2 regions of the Thauera aminoaromatica genome follow, and region 1 is predicted to be linked to the other one. Evidence: riboswitches for the same ligand, from Rfam matches in the RefSeq annotation. Region 1 holds a riboswitch; the other holds the start of a gene.

The links. A riboswitch is a leader RNA that binds a small molecule or an ion and turns the genes downstream of it on or off. The one in region 1 is predicted to bind cobalamin.
Region 2: it holds a riboswitch for cobalamin, as region 1 does, so the genes downstream of both, bluB (5,6-dimethylbenzimidazole synthase) here and TMZ1T_RS18225 (TonB-dependent receptor domain-containing protein) in region 1, are expected to answer to the same signal.

Annotation. Positions count from the first base shown of each region.
Region 1 is NC_011662.2:4,121,637-4,130,803, reverse strand. It holds gene cobT (nicotinate-nucleotide--dimethylbenzimidazole phosphoribosyltransferase) at 1-459, opposite strand, end outside; gene TMZ1T_RS18235 (Uma2 family endonuclease) at 456-1,085, opposite strand; gene cobU (bifunctional adenosylcobinamide kinase/adenosylcobinamide-phosphate guanylyltransferase) at 1,121-1,669, opposite strand; cobalamin riboswitch at 1,763-1,997, shown strand; gene TMZ1T_RS18225 (TonB-dependent receptor domain-containing protein) at 2,133-3,971, shown strand; gene TMZ1T_RS18220 (FecCD family ABC transporter permease) at 4,023-5,009, shown strand; gene TMZ1T_RS18215 (ABC transporter ATP-binding protein) at 5,006-5,815, shown strand; gene TMZ1T_RS18210 (helix-turn-helix domain-containing protein) at 5,924-6,160, shown strand; gene TMZ1T_RS18205 (hypothetical protein) at 6,227-6,385, shown strand; gene cobO (cob(I)yrinic acid a,c-diamide adenosyltransferase) at 6,382-6,990, shown strand; gene cobA (uroporphyrinogen-III C-methyltransferase) at 6,993-7,841, shown strand; gene TMZ1T_RS18190 (cobyrinate a,c-diamide synthase) at 7,856-9,167, shown strand, end outside.
Region 2 is NC_011662.2:1,250,081-1,259,247, forward strand. It holds gene TMZ1T_RS05545 (low molecular weight protein-tyrosine-phosphatase) at 1-145, opposite strand, end outside; gene TMZ1T_RS05550 (PEP-CTERM sorting domain-containing protein) at 291-1,103, opposite strand; gene TMZ1T_RS05555 (VOC family protein) at 1,828-2,304, opposite strand; cobalamin riboswitch at 2,706-2,898, shown strand; gene bluB (5,6-dimethylbenzimidazole synthase) at 2,948-3,757, shown strand; gene TMZ1T_RS05565 (nitrate regulatory protein) at 4,353-5,741, shown strand; gene nirB (nitrite reductase large subunit NirB) at 6,593-9,070, shown strand.

The DNA of each region.
Region 1 (9,167 bases):
GCCGCGCCCGCGCTCGAGCGCTGCGTCGCGCTGCGCGGCGCTCATGGCCGGCTCTTCGATGTAGTTGGCCGTGCCGGGCGCGATCTTGGCGTCGATCAGCCCCGGGCGCTTGCCGAAGTCGTGGTTGACGCCGGCATCGACCACGGTGAGATCCAGCCCGAGCTGGCGGGTGAATACGTTGATCGCCGCGCCGCCGGCGAGGAAGTTCTCCACCATCTGCCAGGTCACGTCCTGCGGGTAGGCGGACACGCCGGCACGCGCCGCGCCGTGGTCGCCGGCGAAGACGACGATGTGCGGCTGGCGCAGTTCGGGTTCCAGGGTCTGCTGCAGCAGCGCGATCTGGTGCGCGAGCGCCTCCAGGCGGCCGAGCGCGCCGCGCGGCTTGGTCTTGCGGTCGATCTTGTGCTGGATCGCGGCGGAGAGCAGCGGGTCGGGCGAGGCGATGGCGTAGGGCTTCATGCGGCAGGTGGCGGGGGTGGTGTGGAGGGAGGGGGGATGGGCGCCGGGTCGGAGGCGTCCGCGTCCGGCAGGTCGCGATAGAGGTCGGCGAGCGCGAGCTCGAAGTCGAAGGCGGGCAGGGCGAGGCGGGCCGTTTCTCCGCTCGCCTCGCTCAGCACCCAGCGCCCGTCCTCGCCGCGGGTGAAGCACTCGACGTGGGCACGGTCCTGCGACAGGAAGAGCACGGTTTTCAGCCCCGCAAAGCGGCGATAGGCGGCGAACTTGTCGCCGCGGTCATAGGCCTCGGTCGAGGGCGACAGCACCTCGGCGATGAGGATAGGGTCTTCCTTGACCTGGCGGCGGGCGCGGTCGGCGTCGGTGCAGGTGACGAAGACGTCGGGGTAGAAGAGGTCGTCCGATTCGGCCAGGCGCAGACGGACGTCGGACATGAAGACGTTGCAGCGCGTGTGCTGCAGCCCGATCCGCAAAGCCATGTACATGTTTCCGGTCACGACGTTATGCACGTCCGCCCCCCCCGCCATCATGAAGGCCTCGCCGTTGAAGAACTCCCAGCGCTCGGGCTGCTCCGCCTCCCAGGCCAGGAAGTCTTCCAGCGTCATCTTGTGCTTCTGTGCAGGCAGCCCCACAGCCCTCTCCCGGAAAGTGTGCTTCGCCCCGAAGTTTAGCCTTCCTTCAGCACCAGCGGCAGGCCGGCGGCGACGAAGACAACCCGGCGGCATGCGCTCGCCACCATCTGGTTGAGCCGTCCGGCCTCGTCGCGGAACAGCCGTCCGAGCGGCGTCTCCGGCACCAGACCGAGCCCCACCTCGTTGGCGACGAGGACGATGCGGCCGGGCAGCGTCGGCAGCACGGCGAGCAGCGCGTCGCGCTCGTGGCGGAAGCGCGGCAGGTCTTCGGCCGTGGCGCCTGCGGGAAGGGTGTGGGCGTCGGCGAGCAGGTTGGAGAGCCACAGCGTGAGGCAGTCGACGATCAGGCAGCGCTCGGCCGCGGCCTCGCGTCGCAATGTATCGGCGAGCGCCAGCGGCGCCTCGACCGTGCGCCAGCCCGCCGGCCGGTCGGCCTGGTGACGGCGGATGCGCGCCGCCATCTCCTCGTCGAGGGCCTCGGCGGTGGCGATCACCGTCACCGCCAGGCCGGTTTCGACAGCACGCCGTTCGGCTTCGCGGCTCTTGCCGGAGCGGGCGCCGCCGAGGATGAGTTCGCAGGTCATGGTCTTTGCGGGTCCTGCATGGAGGATTCGTCGTCGTTTTTTTGCAGTGCACGATACCGGGCCGTACGGTATCATCCGCCCCCACTGCCCCGGAAGGGGCAACGCGTTATCGGTGCCCACGGGCGTTTCTCGCCCCGGGTTAAACGGGAAACAGGTGCGCGGCCCCTCGCAAACGAGGCCGCAATGCCTGTGCTGCCCCCGCAACGGTAAGTGCGCGCAAGGTGCGTCATGCAGCCACTGGGCATCCATGCCCGGGAAGGCGACCCACCCGTCCGGCCCCGCCGGCACAGCGCACGAGCCCGGAGACCGGCCGGAACGCGGATTGGCGGATGTGCCGCGGGGTGGCGGCGACGGGCGCGGTGGGTTCTCCTGCTCTCTTCGGTTCTACCTGGCTCGCGGTGCGTCCATGTGAGGTTGCCATGGCGTGCGGGGACGCACGGTGTGGCGAAGGGAGTTCAAACCAATGAAGATCCGTGTTTCCGCGCTCGCCTCGGCATGCGCGCTCGCCTGTTTCCTCGCACCGGCCGCTCATGCGGCCGATGCCCAGCTCGGCCACGTCGTCGTGACCGCCACTCGCCAGCCGATCAGTGCCGATGCGGCCCTGGCCAGCGTGGATGTCATCGAGCGCGACGAAATCGCCCGCGCGGGGCATTCGAGCCTGCTGGGCCTGCTCTCCTCGCGGCCGGGCGTGCAGATGGCACGCAATGGCGGTCCTGGTTCGAGCGGCAGCATCTTCATCCGCGGGGCGAACTCCGGACACACGCTGGTGCTGGTCGATGGGGTGCGCATGGGCTCCGCCACCAGCGGCTCTCCGGTGCTGGAGACGATCCCGCTCGAACTCATCGAGCGTATCGAGATCCTGCGCGGCCCCGGAAGTGCGCTGTACGGCGCGGATGCGCTCGGTGGCGTGATCCAGGTGTTCACCCGCAAGGGGCGCGAGGGCTTCCAGCCCTCCGTGCGCGTCGGGGCCGGCACGGACGGCGCGCGCGAGGCGAGCGCCACGCTCGCGGGTGGAAACGAGCGTCTGCGCTACAGCCTGACCGCCGGTCACGAGCGCAGCGACGGCTTCAACGCAAGGCCGAATTCGGCGACCGCCGCGGATGCCGACGACGACGGCTTCCGCGAGGATTATCTGGGCGCGTCGCTGGTGCTGGACCTGGGCGGCAATGACGAGCTCGGCGCCAACCTGCTGTATTCCGACATGCGCAACTGGTACGACGCGGCACAGCCTTTCGACTCCTACCTCGACAAGCGTGCCGAGACCTTCGGCGCGTATCTGCGCAAGCAGCATTCCGCCGACTGGGCCAGCACCCTGCGCTTCGGTCACGGGGTGGATGCCCTCGACAACCAGTCGAACGCGAGCACGCGTTCCCGCTTCGATACCACGCAGCGCCAGTTGAGCTGGCAGCACGACGTCGCCGTAGGTGGCGGCTCGCTGATGGCGGCGTACGAGTTTCTGCAGCAGCGCGTGAAGACCACCTCCGACTTCGAGAAGACGCGTCGCCACATCAACGCCTTCCTGCTCGGCTGGGGTGGTGAATTCGACCGCCACAACGTCCAGCTCAATGCGCGCCACGACCGCAACTCGCAGTTCGGTGGCAAGACCACCGGCGCCGCGGCCTACGGCTATCGGCTTGCGCCCGAGTGGCGCGCCCATGCCAGCATCGGCACGGCGTTCAAGGCGCCGACCTTCAACGATCTGTACTTCCCGGTGGAGTGCTACGGTGCCTGGGGCTGCTTCGGCGGCAATCCGGACCTGGAGCCCGAGGAGGCGCTCAACCGTGAGCTGGGCGTGGCCTGGGAGCGCAACGGGGTCGGTGTCGACCTGACCTATTTCAACAACCGCATCAAGAACCTCATCGACTGGAGCACCGGCATCGCCTCCAATGTGGGCAGGGCCGACATCCAGGGGATCGAGGCGGCGCTGTCCGCGACCCTGGGCGACTACCGGCTGCGCGCCAGCGTCGACCTGCTCGACGCGGAGGATGACGAGACCGGCGATCAGCTCGGCCGCCGCGCGCGCGTCGGCGGGGCGCTCGCGCTGGAGCGTGCGGTGGGCGCGTGGACCTGGGGTGTGGAGTGGAACGGCAAGGGGCGGCGCTATGATCAGGTGCCGAACGCGGTGTCCAATCGCCTCGGCGGCTACGGTCTGGTCGATGCCTACGCGCACTACGCCGTGGCGCGCGACTGGAGCGTCGAAGTTCGTGCCAACAATCTACTCGACAAGGACCATGAGCTTGCGAAGGGGTTCGCAACACAGGGCAGGAGTGCCTTCGTCGCGCTGCGCTACGCGATGCACTGACCGGCGATGCCCGCCGTCGCCCTGCGTGGGGAGTCGCGCTTGAGTCCGGCCATGCGCCGCAGGCGGGCGCCGCTGGCGATCGCTGCGGTACTGCTGTCCGCGGCGGCCATGGCCTTGCTGTGGGCGCTGGTCGCCGGCGACCTGCCGGTTGCGGCGACCGATGTCTTCGCCGCGCTGGCCGGCGCGGAGGGCATGGGGGCGACCGTCATCCGCGAACTTCGCCTCCCCCGCGCCCTCGCCGCCTTCGCCTGCGGCGGCCTGCTCGCCACCGCGGGTGCGCTGATGCAGGTGCTGCTGCGCAACCCGCTCGCCGACCCCTACATCCTGGGCATCTCGGGCGGGGCGGCGGTGGGGGCGCTGGGGGCGATGATGCTCGGGGCGGCGCTGTTCTGGGTGGATGTGTCGGCCTTCGCCGGGGCGCTGGCGGCGATGCTGCTCGTCTTCGGGCTCGCCCATGGCGACGGCAGCTGGACGCAGACGCGGCTGCTGCTCACCGGCGTCATCGTCGCCGCCGGCTGCGGCGCGGCGGTGTCGCTGATGCTGGCGCTCGCGCCCGACACGCGGGTGATGTCGATGCTGTTCTGGATGATGGGCGACGCCAGCGCGGCGGCGCGGCCGTGGCCGGCGCTGGCGGTGCTGGCGCTGGCGCTGGTCGCGGTGATGCCCTACGCGCGCGACCTCAACGTGCTCGCGCGTGGCGAGCTCAGCGCGCGCGCGCTGGGCGTGCGCGTCGGCCACCTGCGCGTCGCGCTCTATGTGCTCGCCTCGCTGCTCACCGCCACCGCGGTCACGCTCGTGGGCTCGGTGGGCTTCGTCGGCCTGGTGGTGCCGCACCTGGTGCGGCTGGCGCTGGGCAACGACCAGCGCGTGCTGATCCCCGCGGCGGCGCTCGCCGGCGGCACCCTGCTGACCCTGGCCGACACCGCGGCGCGCACCGTGATGGCGCCGCAGCAGCTGCCGGTGGGCGTGCTCACCGCGCTGATCGGCGTGCCGGTCTTCCTCTTCCTGCTCTCGCGCAACCCGCGCGGCACGCCATGAACGCCGCCCGCCGCGCCTTGCCCGTGGATGACGCCCCCTTGCTCGAGGCCGAGCGCCTCGCGCTCGAGGTGGGCGAGCGCTGGCTGTGCTGCGAGTTCAGCCTGAGCCTGGCGGCGGGCGAGTGCCTGGTGCTGCTCGGCCCCAACGGCGCGGGCAAGACCACGCTGTTGCACACCCTGGCCGGACTGCGCGAGCCCACGGTGGGCGAGGTGCGCATCGGCGGCCTGCCCTATGCGGCCTGGCCGGCGCTGGAGGCGGCGCGGTTCCGCGGCCTGCTCGCGCAGCAGCAGCCCGACCCCTTCGCGGCGAGCGTGCTCGAGACCGTGCTGGTCGGCCGCCACCCGCACCTGGGGCGTTGGGGCTGGGAGGGGCCGCAGGACGTGGCGATCGCGCGCGCGGCGCTGGAGTCGGTCGGGCTGGCCGGCTTCGAGCAGCGCGACGTGCAGACGCTTTCGGGCGGCGAGCGCCAGCGCGTGGGCATCGCCACCCTGCTCGCGCAGGCGCCGCGCCTGTTCCTGCTCGACGAGCCGCTCAACCACCTCGACCTGCACCACCAGATCGCCGCGCTCGAGCTCTTCCAGCGCCTGCTGCGCGAGCAGGGTACCGCGCGCGGGAGCGTGCTGGTGCTGCACGACATCAACCTCGCCGCACGCTACGCCGACCACATCATCCTGCTCGACGGCCGTGGCGGCGTGATCGCCGGCGACCGCGACGCCGTGCTGCGCGCCGACCTGCTCGGCCAGGCCTTCGGCCACCCGCTGCGCCGGATCGAGCATGAGGGGAGGGTGGTGTTCCTGCCGGACTGAGCGGGCGTGTCCGGAGCGCGTGCCGGGCTCGATATCGGCATTGGCGATTTCTTGCGTTTATCGAGAAAGGCGATATCCTGGATTTATCGGGATCATCGATACGACACCATGCCCAGGCTTTACTCTCCGGAACAGGCCGCCGAGCTGCTCGTCGGCCGGCGCAAGGCGCTCGGCTTGTCGCAGGCCGAGGTCGCGGCCCGGCTCGGCATCAGTCAGAACCGGCTCTCCGAACTCGAGACGCGCCCCGAGCGCCTCACCTTCGACCGCCTGCTTGCGCTCGCTGGCGTGCTCGGGCTCGAGCTGACCCTCGGCGACCGCAAGCCCGCCGAGGTGGAGCGTGAATGATAGCCGCGGGCCGCCGCACGCAGGCACTTCAACGCGATGGCGCACAAGTGCGGCCTCGGGACCGACATGGAGGATGTCGTCGAGGCGGTGCTGGCGCAGCTCGACGGGCTTGCGGCCGGGCTGACGGCAGCCTTCCCCGAGGATGTCTTCACCACGATCGCCGCTGGCATGCGTGCCAGCGCGCGCCGACTTCACAACGAAAACAGGACGACAGGCCCGACATGACCCAGACCCCCGACCGCGACACCCGCCACAACGCCCGCATGGCACGCAAGAAGGACGTCGTCGATGAAAAGATCGCCGCCGCGCAGGCCGAGCGCGGCGTGCTGCTGGTCAACACCGGCAATGGCAAGGGCAAGTCGAGCGCGGGCTTCGGCCTGGTGGCGCGCGCGCTCGGGCACGGCATGCAGGTCGGCGTGGTGCAGTTCATCAAGGGGCGCTCGGACACCGGCGAGGAGGCCTTCTTCCGTACCCAGCCCGGCGTGCGCTGGCACGTGATGGGCGAGGGCTTCACCTGGGAGACCCAGGATCGTGCCCGCGACGTCGCGTCGGCCGAAGCCGCCTGGGCGCTGGCACGCGAAATGCTTCAGAATCCCGAAGTCGGCCTCGTGGTGCTGGACGAGCTCAATATCGCGCTCAAGTACCAGTATCTCGACGTGGAGCGGGTGCTCGCCGACCTGCGCGCCCGGCCGCCGATGCAGCATGTGGTGGTCACCGGCCGCGGGGCGCCGCCCGCGCTGGTCGAGGCTGCCGACACCGTCACCGACATGACGCCGGTCAAGCACGCCTTCGCCGCGGGGGTGAAGGCGATGCCCGGCATGGAGTGGTAAGAATGGCAGTTCCCGATCTCGCGGTTCATCGTCCCGGCCCGCTGCCGGGCTGGGTCTATCTGGTGGGCGCCGGCCCGGGCGACCCGGAGCTGTTCACGCTGCGCGGCGCGCGCCTGGTGGCGGGCGCGGACGTCATCGTCTACGACAACCTCGTCGCGCCGCCCATCCTGGATCTGGCGCCGGTCGAGGCCGAGCGCATCTACGTCGGCAAGAAGGCGGCCGACCACTCGCTGCCTCAGGACGAGATCAACCAGCTGCTGCTCGAGCTGGCGCGGCGGAACAAGCGCGTGGTGCGGCTCAAGGGCGGCGACCCCTTCATCTTCGGTCGTGGCGGCGAGGAGATGGAGCTGCTGGTCGAGGCCGGCATCCACGTCGAGGTGGTGCCGGGCGTGACCGCGGCGGCGGGTGTCTCCGCCTACGCGGGGATCCCGCTCACTCATCGCGAGCACGCGCAGTCGGTGGTGTTCGCCACCGGCTTCCTCAAGGAAGGCAAGGTCGACCTCGACTGGCCGATGCTGGCACGTCCGCATCAGACGGTGGTGATCTACATGGGCATCTCGCGCCTGGCCGACATCTGCGCCCAGCTCGTCGCCCACGGCCTGCCGCCGACCACGCCTGCGGGGGTGATCGAGCGCGGCACCACCCATGCGCAGCGCGTGGTGGTGGCCGACCTCGCCACCCTGGCGCAGCGCGTGCTGGACGAAGGCGTGCGTCCCCCCTCGCTGACCGTTGTCGGCAGCGTCGTCGGCCTGTACCCCAGGCTGGCCTGGTTCGAGCCGCAGGAGCAGCCCAAGGCCTCGCCGCTGCCGCACGCCGGCTGTGCGGTGGTGCACGGAAAGGGTGGCGAGTGAGCGTGGCGGACGCGATGCCGGAAACGGTCGACCCGGGTGCGGCCTCGTGCCCGGCACTCTTCGTCGCCGCACCCGCCTCCGGCCAGGGCAAGACCACCGTCACCGCGGCGCTCGCGCGCCTGCACACGCGGCTGGGACGGCGGGTGCGGGTGTTCAAGTGCGGGCCGGACTTCCTCGACCCGCAGATCCACGCGGTGGCGAGCGGCGCGCCGGTGCATAACGTCGACCTGGGGATGTGCGGCGAGGCGGACATCGCCAGGCGGCTGCACGCCGCGGCGCGCGAGGCCGACCTGATCCTGGTCGAAGGTGTGATGGGCCTCTACGACGGCGCGCCCTCGGGCGCCGACATCGCACGCCGCTTCGGCATCCCGGTGATGGCGGTGATCGACGCACGCGCGATGGCGCAGACCTTCGGCGCGGTGGCTTACGGGTTGGCGCATTACCAGCCCGGGTTGCCCTTTGCCGGGGTGCTCGCCAACCACGTTGGCAGCGCGCGCCACGCCGACATGCTGCGCGAGTCGCTGCCGGCGGGCATGCGCTGGTTCGGTGCGGTGATGCGCGATGTGGATGCGGCGCTGCCCGAGCGTCATCTCGGTCTGCTGCAGGCGGCGGAGATCGACGACCTCGGTGCGCGTCTCGACCGCCTCGCCGATCATCTCGAGCGCACCGGCGCCGCGGAGCTGCCGCCGACGGTGGCGTTTCCCGTCGTGGCAGTGGCGGAGATTCCGCCACTGCTCGCCGGCAAGCGGATCGCGATCGCGCACGACGCCGCTTACGGCTTCCTCTACCCGGCCAATGTCGACACCCTGCGCGCGCTGGGTGCGGAGCTCGCCTTCTTCTCGCCGCTCGCCGGCGAGGGCTTGCCGGCACAGTGCGACGCCGTCTGGCTGCCGGGCGGCTACCCCGAGCTGCACGGCGCCGCGCTGGCCGCCAACGCCGGGTTGTGGGTCGGGCTGCGAGCGCATGTGGCCGCCGGCAAGCCGGTGCTCGCCGAGTGCGGAGGCCTGATGAGCCTGCTCGATGCCATCGTCGACAAGGTTGGGGTGGAGCACGGGTTCGCCGGCCTGCTGCCCGGCCGGGCGGTGATGCAGAAAAGGCTCGCCGCGCTCGGCATGCAGGAAGTCGATCTGCCCGGCGGTCGGCTCACCGGCCACACCTTTCATTATTCGCGCACGGAGACCCCGCTGGAGCCCTGGCTGCGCGCGTGCCGCCCCGACGGCGGCGAGGGCGAGGCGATCTACCGTCGCGGCCCGATCACCGCCTCGTACGTGCATTTCTGGTTCCCGTCGAATCCGGTGGCGGTGGCGGGGCTGTTCGGCGGAGGAT
Region 2 (9,167 bases), 1.6 Mb from region 1:
CGGGATGGCCGACGAGGGCGCCGATGCCGGCCGAGGCCACGGTGGCCGCGCGGCCGCGCGCGGCGAGGCGGTCGCGCAGCAGGAACTCGGCGAGCGGGCTGCGGCAGATGTTTCCGGTGCAGAGGGTGAGGATCTTGTCGAACATGGCGGTGTGCGAGGGCGTCGGGTGTGCGCCTGGCGCGGCGCGGTGGAGCGCGATCGCGGGCGACCGGCCTGGCCCGGGAGTGTAAACGCAAAAACCGGCACCCCCTCGCGAGGATGCCGGTTTGCGGGACTGCAGCAGCCGAGGATCAGGCCTGCTTGCGGCGACGCATCGCGCCCAGACCGGCCAGGCCGAGGCCCAGCAGGGCCAGCGAGGCGGGCTCGGGGACGGCGGTGACGGCGACGTTGCTGACGCGGAAGGTGCCGTCGGTGCGGTTGTAGGTCGGGCTCTGCGCATAGGCGAGCCTGTTGGCGGTCGTATCGGTAAGGCCGTTCGACTGCAGGAACACGCCATAGTCGGCCGCAGCGAGCAGCGCGCCGGCACCGGGCCAGTTGGTCGCCGTTTCGACGACGTCCATTATGAAGCTGTTGTTGGTGACGGTGCCGGTGATCGCCAGGGTGCCCGCGCCGGTGGGATCGACGAAGCTGGTGCCGAGCAGGCCGTTGAGCAGGCCGAGGACGCCGGAGGTGGTCGCGCCGTCGTACGAGCCGCCGAAGTTGAAGCCGACGGAGAACGCCGGGCCGGCGCCGAAGGCGAAGTTGTAGATGCCCGGGGTGAGGCCCGTCGGGGTGAGGTTGCCGGTGAAGATGCCGACGTTCGAGCTGATGCTGCGCGTGACGGTGCCGCCGGGACCCGAGTAGAAGGTGGCGGTGGCGGTGCCGGTCGGGCCGGCGCTGCCGGGGCCGATGCCGACGGTGTAGGTGCCCGCCGGGCCGGCGGCCAGCGAAAGGGCGCCGCTGAGGTTGGTCAGGGCGATCTGGTAGGTGCCCGGGGTGGCGTCCGCAAAACCGGTGATGGCGAAGTCGCCGCCCAGGTTGGCAGTGCTGACATAAGCGGCCGAAGCACCGGTGGACACGGCTGCGAGCGACGCGGTCGCTGCGATGAGAGCAAGTTTTTTCATTGGCGCAATCCTTTAAAACTGGGACGTACCAACCCGGGGGCCGGCGTCTTCGTTGTTGAAAACAGGGCGATTGGTCACCGCTGGAACGTACAAAGCAATATCAGTGCCTGTTTTGCAAGTGCTTGATTTAAAGGGTTCTGTTGCTCTGGAGAGGACGTCGCGAGGGGGGCGGTGTAAAAAAATTCGACACTTCGGGGCAGGTGCTGCGCCGCCGCATCCACGGCGACGCGCAGCGACCGAGGCGCATCGCCTGCCGCGGCGCTGCAATCGCGACTTGCGTCGCTCCTACAGGAGATGCCGGGGTTGCGGTGCTTGCGGGCGTTCGGGGTGCGCTGTGGGAGCGACGCGAGTCGCGATCACGGCCGTCTCGCAGCCGCCGAGGTGCATCGCCTGCCGCGGCGCTGGATCGCGACTTGCGTCGCTCCTACGTGAAACGCCGGGGTTGCGGTGCTTGCGGGCGTTCGGGGTGCGCTGTGGGAGCGACGCGAGTCGCGATCACGGCCGTCCCGCAGCCATCGAGGCGCATTGCCTGCCGCGGCGCTGGATCGCGACTTGCGTCGCTCCTACGTGAAACGCCGGGGTGGCGGTGCTTGCGGGCGTTCGGGGTGCGCTGTGGGAGCGACGCGAGTCGCGATCACGGCCGTCCCGCAGCGACCGAGGCGCATCGCCTGCCGCGGCGCTGGGTCGCGACTTGCGTCGCTCCTACATGAAACGCCGGGGGCGATCAGCTGGCGATGCGGGCGAAGGCTTCGACGACCTCGGGCGGGGCCTGGACAAGTTCGACGAGCACGCCCTCGCCGCCGATGGGGAATTCGTCGTTGCCCTTGGGGTGCAGGAAGGTGATGTCATAGCCCGCCGCGCCGCGACGGATGCCGCCGGGCGCGAAACGCACGCCGTTGGCGCCGAGCCATTCGACCGCCTTGGGCAGGTCGTCCACCCACAGGCCGACGTGGTTGAGCGGGGTGGTGTGCACCGCGGGCTTCTTCTCGGGGTCGAGCGGCTGCATCAGGTCGACCTCGACCTTGAACGGCCCGGAACCCATCGCGCAGATGTCCTCGTCGACGTTCTCGCGCTCGGACACGAAGTTGCCGGTGACTTCCAGGCCGAGCATGTCGACCCACAGGGTCTTGAGCTTCTCCTTGCTCGGACCGCCGATGGCGATCTGCTGGATGCCGAGGATCTTGAACGGACGCTGGGACATGGTGCCTCCTGGGTGGGCGGTTGTGTCAAGAATTCATAATTATAGAGGAATCGAGCCGGCGCTGCGTCGGGAGGGCCAATGGCCGAGCGCCGGTTTCGTGGGAATCGCGACTTGCGTCGCTCCCACGTCCCAACCCGGGCGCCGGGCGCAAGGATGTGCGCGCCGGTTTTCGTAGGAGCGACGCAAGTCGCGATCCAGCGCGGCGGCTGCGAGGAGCGTTTCTAGGTCGACGCGGGTGGGAATCGCGACTTGCGTCGCTCCCACGTCCCACCTCGGGCGCCGGGCGCAAGGATGCGCGCGCCGGTTTCGTAGGAGCGACGCAAGTCGCGATCGGGCGACCTCCCACCCCGCGCGGCGGTGTCCGCCTTGTTTTGCCCGCGGCCGCCTTTGCCGCTAAGCTTGCGCCCTCTCTGCTTCGAGGTGCCCGCGTGTGCGCGGGAGAATCGGGAAGGCGGTGCAATTCCGCCGCGCGCCCAGCGCCGTGTAGGGGATTGTCCGGGCGAGGTTCGCCCAGCCACTGGTCCACGAGGACCGGGAAGGCGCCCGGACGAGATGATCCGCAGCCGGAAGACCGGCCTCGAAGTGCATCCCGCAGCCGCCTGGTCGGTGGCTGCCCACTGCTCGACGACAAGGGGAATACTTCATGAGCAGCCCGACGCAGGCGCAGTGCGCGCCGGCGAGCACCGACGCGTCCGCACCGATTCACGACCCGGCCGCCGCGCGCTTCCAGGCCAATCCGTTGTTCGACGCCGCCGAGCGCGCCGCCGTCTATCGCGCCATCCACACCCGGCGCGACGTGCGTGGCGAGTTCCTGCCCGACGCGATCCCCGACGAGGTGCTCGCGCGCGTGCTCACCGCCGCGCATCACGCGCCCTCGGTCGGCTTCATGCAGCCGTGGGATTTCGTCGTGGTGCGCTCGCGCGAGGTGCGCGCGAAGATCCACGCCGATTTCCTCGCCGCGCACGCCGAGGCCGAGCAGATGTTCGACGAGGGCAAGCGCGACACCTATCGCAACCTGAAGCTCGAGGGCATCCTCGAGTCGCCGGTCAATATCTGCATCACCTGCGACCGCAGCCGCCACGGCCCGGTGGTGATCGGGCGCACGCACATCGGCGCGATGGACGTGTACAGCGCGGTGTGCGCGGTGCAGAACCTGTGGCTGGCGGCGCGCGCCGAGAACCTGGGCGTGGGCTGGGTGAGCATCCTGCACCAGCAGGCGCTGCGCGAGGCGCTCGGCATCCCGCGCGAGATCGTGCCGATCGCCTATCTGTGCGTCGGCTATGTGCGCGACTTCCACGCGCAGCCGGAGCTCGAGGCCGCAGGCTGGTTGAAGCGCGTCCCGTTGCCCGAGCTGCTGCATTTCGACGGCTGGCAGCGCGGGCCCGATGGGGTGGGCGAGGGCTTGATCGAGGCCATCGGCCAGCTCCGCCCGAGCCCTCGAAGCGCCGCGTAGCCCCTTGCGGGCGCGACGCGAGTCACGATCGCACGATTCCGCGTGCGGCAGCGGGCGGCGGGGGCGGCAGGGCCGTGATCGCGACTTGCGTCGCTCCTACGGCAGCGCCAGGCGGCGGCGCTGGAAGGGAGCGCTGGTTCTGGTGGGAGCGACGCGAGTCGCGATCGCACGATTCCGCCTGCGGCAGCGGGCGGCGGGGGCGGCAGGGCCGTGATCGCGACTTGCGTCGCTCCTACAGCAGCGCCAGGCGGTGGCGCTGGAAGGGAGCGGTGGTTCTGGTGGGAGCGACGCAAGTCGCGATCGCACGATTCCGCCTGCGACAGCGGGTGGCGGGGGCGGCGGGGCCGTGATCGCGACTTGCGTCGCTCCTACAGCAGCGCCAGGCGTCGGCGCTGGAAGGGCGCGCTGGTTTTGGTGGGAGCGACGCAAGTCGCGATCGCACGATTCCGCGTGCGGCAGCGGGCGGCGGGCGGCAGGGCCGTGATCGCGACTTGCGTCGCTCCTACGGCAGAGCCCAGGCGTCGGGCTTGCACGGGTCTTGCTTGGGGGGATGTGCGGCCGCCGGTCGCAGACCCTCTTCTTGCCGGAGCCCTGCATGGAATCGATCCTCGCCTTTTTGGTCGCTGCGCGCCGTTGTGAGCTGCGCGAGCTCGAGCAACTGGCGCGCAGCTGCGAGCTGGTGCGGGCGGTGAGCGAGCTGGTGCATCGCCTGCAGGCCGAGCGCGGGTGCTCGAATCTTCACCTCGCCGCGGGTGGCAGGCACTTCGATGGCGATCGCGCGGCGTGCGTGGCGGCCAGCATCGAGGCCGATGCCGCGCTGCGGACCTGGCTGGAGCAGGCCGACGTCCTCGACGCGAGGGGCGGCGCGGCGCCGACGGGCGGCTCCCGCCTGCTCACCCGGATCGCGCTCGCGCTGCACGCCCTCGACGGGCTGCCCGCGCTGCGCGCGACGATCGCCGCCGGCCGCTGCACGCCGCACGAGGCCACGCAGCGATTCACGCAGGCGATCGCCGCGCTGCTGGCGCTGGTCTTCGAGGCGGCCGACATCGCGACCGATCCAGCCATCTCGCGCCTGCTGGTGGCGCTGTTCAACCTGATGCAGGGCAAGGAGTTCGCCGGCCAGGAGCGTGCGGCCGGTGCGGCCGCCTTCGCCGCTGGGAGGGCGAACGCTGCGGCCAACGCGCGTCATCCCGCCGAGCCCGACCTGCTGCATCTGATCGAGACGCAGGAGGCGTGCTTCGCGCGCTTCGCGGCCTTCTGCCCGCCCGAGGTGCGCAGCGCCTGGGATGCGGCGTGCCAGGCGATGCCGCTCGCCGAACTCGAACGCCTGCGCCGCAAGTTGCTCGCCGCCGGGAAGGGCGGGGCGCTGCCGTCGGCGCTCGCGGAGCCCTGGTTCGCATGCTGTTCGGCCCGGCTCGACCACCTGCGCGTGATCGAGGACCTGCTTGCCGGGGGATTGCGTGCGGCTTGCGCGGCGCGGATCGCCGCGCTGCAGCGCGATCCCGACGATCCCGAGGTGCTGATGTGCGCGCTGGCAGGGGGGGCGGACGCCGCCCCGGTGTTTCTCGCCGGCGGGGCGGACGAGCTGGCCGGAGTGCCTGGCGAGGGGGACGAGCCTGGGACGGGGCAGACGGCGATCGCCCCCGGCGCGGAGCGTCCGGCGGCGGCGCCCGGGCGCCTCGAGTTGGCGGCGGATCCCTTCGGCCCGCGCCTCACGCGCTCGCTCGTCGATGTGCTCCACGCCCAGTCGTGCCGCCTGCAGGCGATGGGCGAGGAGCTCGCCGCGGTGCGCGCCAGCCTCGACGAGCGCAAGCTGATCGATCGCGCCAAGGCCGTGCTGATGCGCCATCAGGGCCTGAGCGAGGATGCCGCCTACCGCCTGATTCGCCAGACCGCGATGAACCAGGGCCGCCGCCTCCCCGACGTCGCGCGCGCCGTGCTGGAACTGGAGGCCTTCCTGCCCGGCGTTGCATCGGCCGGGTGATCGCGACTGTGGGAGCGACGCAAGTCGCGATGGCGGTGGCCGGGCTTGGGGTGGCGCGGATTCCGGGCGCCGTGATCGCGACTGGCGTCGCTCCTACGTCCCACCCCGGGCGCTGCGGGTTTTGGGGGGATCGCGACTGGCGCCGCTCGTGCGTCAAGGCCGGGAGCGTTGCGGGTTCCTGTGGGAGCGACGCAAGTCGCGATGGCGGCGGCCAGGCTGGGTGGCGCGGATTCCGGGCGCCGTTATCGCGACTGGCGTCGCTCCTACGTCCCACCCCGGGCGCTGCGGGTTTTGGGGGGATCGCGACTGGCGCCGCTCGTGCGTCAAGGCCGGGAGCGTTGCGGGTTTCTGTGGGAGCGACGCGAGTCGCGATGGCGGCGGCAGGGTCGGGTGGTGCGGATTCCGGGCGCCGTGATCGCGACTGGCGTCGCTCCTGCGGGTTTTGGGGGGATCGCGACTTGCGTCGCTCCTACATGCCAGCCCGAGCGTGACGAGGTTCGGGAGGTGCGATTCGATGCGACCCCGGACGCTGCGGGTTGGGGATTCCGGTGCGGTGTGCTTCGCACCAGGGCTGTGCATGTGGGTGTGGGTGCTGCACCGCAGCAGTGCGGGCGGTGGGGGTTGGGCGGCGCTTTGGTCGGATCGATCGCTCCCAGGCGCTGGCATGTTTGATGCTTATTCTCCCTCGAGCCCCTGGCCAACGGCGGTCGGGTGAGCGGCAGCGAGTGCTGCCGCAGCGTTTTACGGTCTGGTGGACAACGGCGTCCATTCCACTCGCCCCCTGCTGGGGATCGAGCGGGATGGGCGCCGTTTTCATTCCGACCCAATCGGCCTTGTTGCGGAGAAACCCCATGAAGAAGATGAAACTCGTGCTGGTCGGCAACGGTATGGCGGGCGTGCGCACGATCGAGGAGCTGCTGAAGCTCGCGCCCGACCTCTACGACATCACCGTGTTCGGCGCCGAGCCGCACGGCAACTACAACCGCATCCTGCTCTCGCCGGTGCTGGCGGGCGAGATGACGCTGCCCGAGATCATGCTCAACGATCTCGACTGGTACGGCGACAACGGCATCACGCTGCACGCCGGCCGCAAGGTGGTGAAGATCGACCGCGTGCGCCGCAAGGTGCTCGCCGGCGACGGCACCGAGGCCGACTACGACCGCCTGCTGCTGGCCACCGGCTCGACGCCCTTCATCCCGCCCATCCCCGGCAACGACCTGCCGGGCGTGCTCGGCTACCGCGACATCGCCGACACCGAGGCGATGATCGAGGCCGCCGGCAAGTACCGCCACGCGGTGGTGATCGGCGCCGGCCTGCTCGGCCTGGAGGCGGCCAACGGGCTGATGCTGCGCGGCATGGACGTGACCGTGGTGCACCTCGGCGAGTGGATCATGGAACGCCAGCTCGACCGCGCGGCCGCCGACATGCTGCAGGCCTCGCTCGAGGCCAAGGGCATGAAGTTCCTGCTCGCGCGCCAGACCGAGGCGCTGCTGCCGGCGCGCAACGCGCAGGGCGGCATGAACGGGCGCTTGGGCGCGGTGCGCTTCAAGGACGGCATGGAGATCCCCGCCGACCTCGTCGTGGTCGCCGCCGGCATCCGGCCGAACTACGAACTCGCCGAATCCGCCGGCCTGTACTGCGGCAGCGGCCGGGTGCGCGGCATCCACGTCTCCGACACGCTGCAGACCGTCACCGATCCGCGCATCTACGCGGTGGGCGAGTGCGTGGCGCACCGCGGCATCGCCTACGGCCTGGTGGCGCCGCTGTTCGAGCAGGGCAAGGTGTGCGCCAACCACCTCGCCAACTTCGGCATCGGCCGCTACGAGGGCTCGGTCACCTCGACCAAGCTCAAGGTGACCGGCATCGACGTGTTCTCGGCGGGCGACTTCAGCGGCGGCCCGGGCACCGAGGACATCGTGCTGCACGACCGCCAGGGCGGGGTGTACAAGCGCGTCGTGCTCAAGGACGACCGCATCGTGGGCTCGGTGCTGTACGGCGACACCGCCGACGGCTCGTGGTACTTCCAGCTCATGAAGGATCGCCAGAGCGTCGCCGAGATCCGCGACCACCTGATGTTCGGCCAGAACAAGCTGGGCGACGCCGGCCACAAGGGCGAGAACCGCGCCGCCAGCATGCCCGACACGGCCGAGGTGTGCGGCTGCAACGGCGTGTGCAAGGGCACCATCGTCAAGGCGATCAAGGAGAAGGGCCTGTTCACCCTCGACGAGGTCAAGAAGCACACCAAGGCGGCGTCCTCCTGCGGCTCCTGCACCGGCCTGGTCGAGCAGATCCTCGCTTCCACCGTCGGCGGCGCCTACCAGGCGGTGAGCGCCAACGACAAGCCGGTGTGCGCGTGTACCGAGCATTCGCACAAGGTGGTGCGCGAGGCGATCTTCAAGCACCACCTGACGAGCAAGGAGGCGGTGTTCGACACGCTGAACTGGAGGACGCCCAACGGCTGCGACAAGTGCCGGCCGGCGGTCAACTACTACCTGATCTCGTCGTGGCCGCACGAGGCCAAGGACGATCCGCAGTCGCGCTTCATCAACGAGCGTGCCCACGCCAACATCCAGAAGGACGGCACCTATTCGGTGGTGCCGCGGATGTGGGGCGGGCTGACCACGCCTGCCGAGCTGCGCGCCATTGCGGATGCCGCGGAGAAATACCAGGTGCCCACGGTCAAGGTCACCGGCGGCCAGCGCATCGACCTGCTCGGGGTGAAGAAGGAGGATCTGCCGAAGATCTGGGCCGACCTCAACGCGGCCGGCATGGTGTCGGGCCACGCCTATGGCAAGTCGATCCGCACCGTGAAGACCTGCGTCGGCGCCGAGCACTGCCGCTTCGGCACCCAGCTGGCGATGGACATGGGGGTCAAGCTCGAGAAGATGCTGTTCGACATGTACGCGCCGCACAAGGTGAAGCTTGCGGTGTCGGGCTGCCCGCGCAACTGCGCCGAGGCGGGGATCAAGGACGTCGGCGTGATCGGCGTCGATTCCGGCTACGAGCTGTATGTGGGCGGCAACGGCGGCATCAAGACCGAGGTCGCGCAGTATCTGTGCAAGGTGGGCGGCGACGAGGAGGTCATGGAGTATGCCGGCGCCTTCCTGCAGCTCTACCGCGAGGAGGGCTGGTACCTCGAGCGCACGGTGCATTGGCTCGACCGCGTCGGCCTCGACTACGTGAAGGCCAAGGTGGTCGAGGACGGCGAGAACCGCCGCCGCCTGCACGCGCGCCTGCTCGACGCGCTCAAGGACGCGCGCGATCCGTGGCAGACCAGCCGCGAGGAGGAGACGGTGAAGCAGTTCATCCCGATCAAGGTCGAGGCCTGAGTTTCCGGGCGCCGGAATCGCGACTCGCGTCGCTCCTACGAAAACCACGGCGCCTCGATGACGTCCCGTAGGAGCGACGCAAGTCGCGATCCCCCCC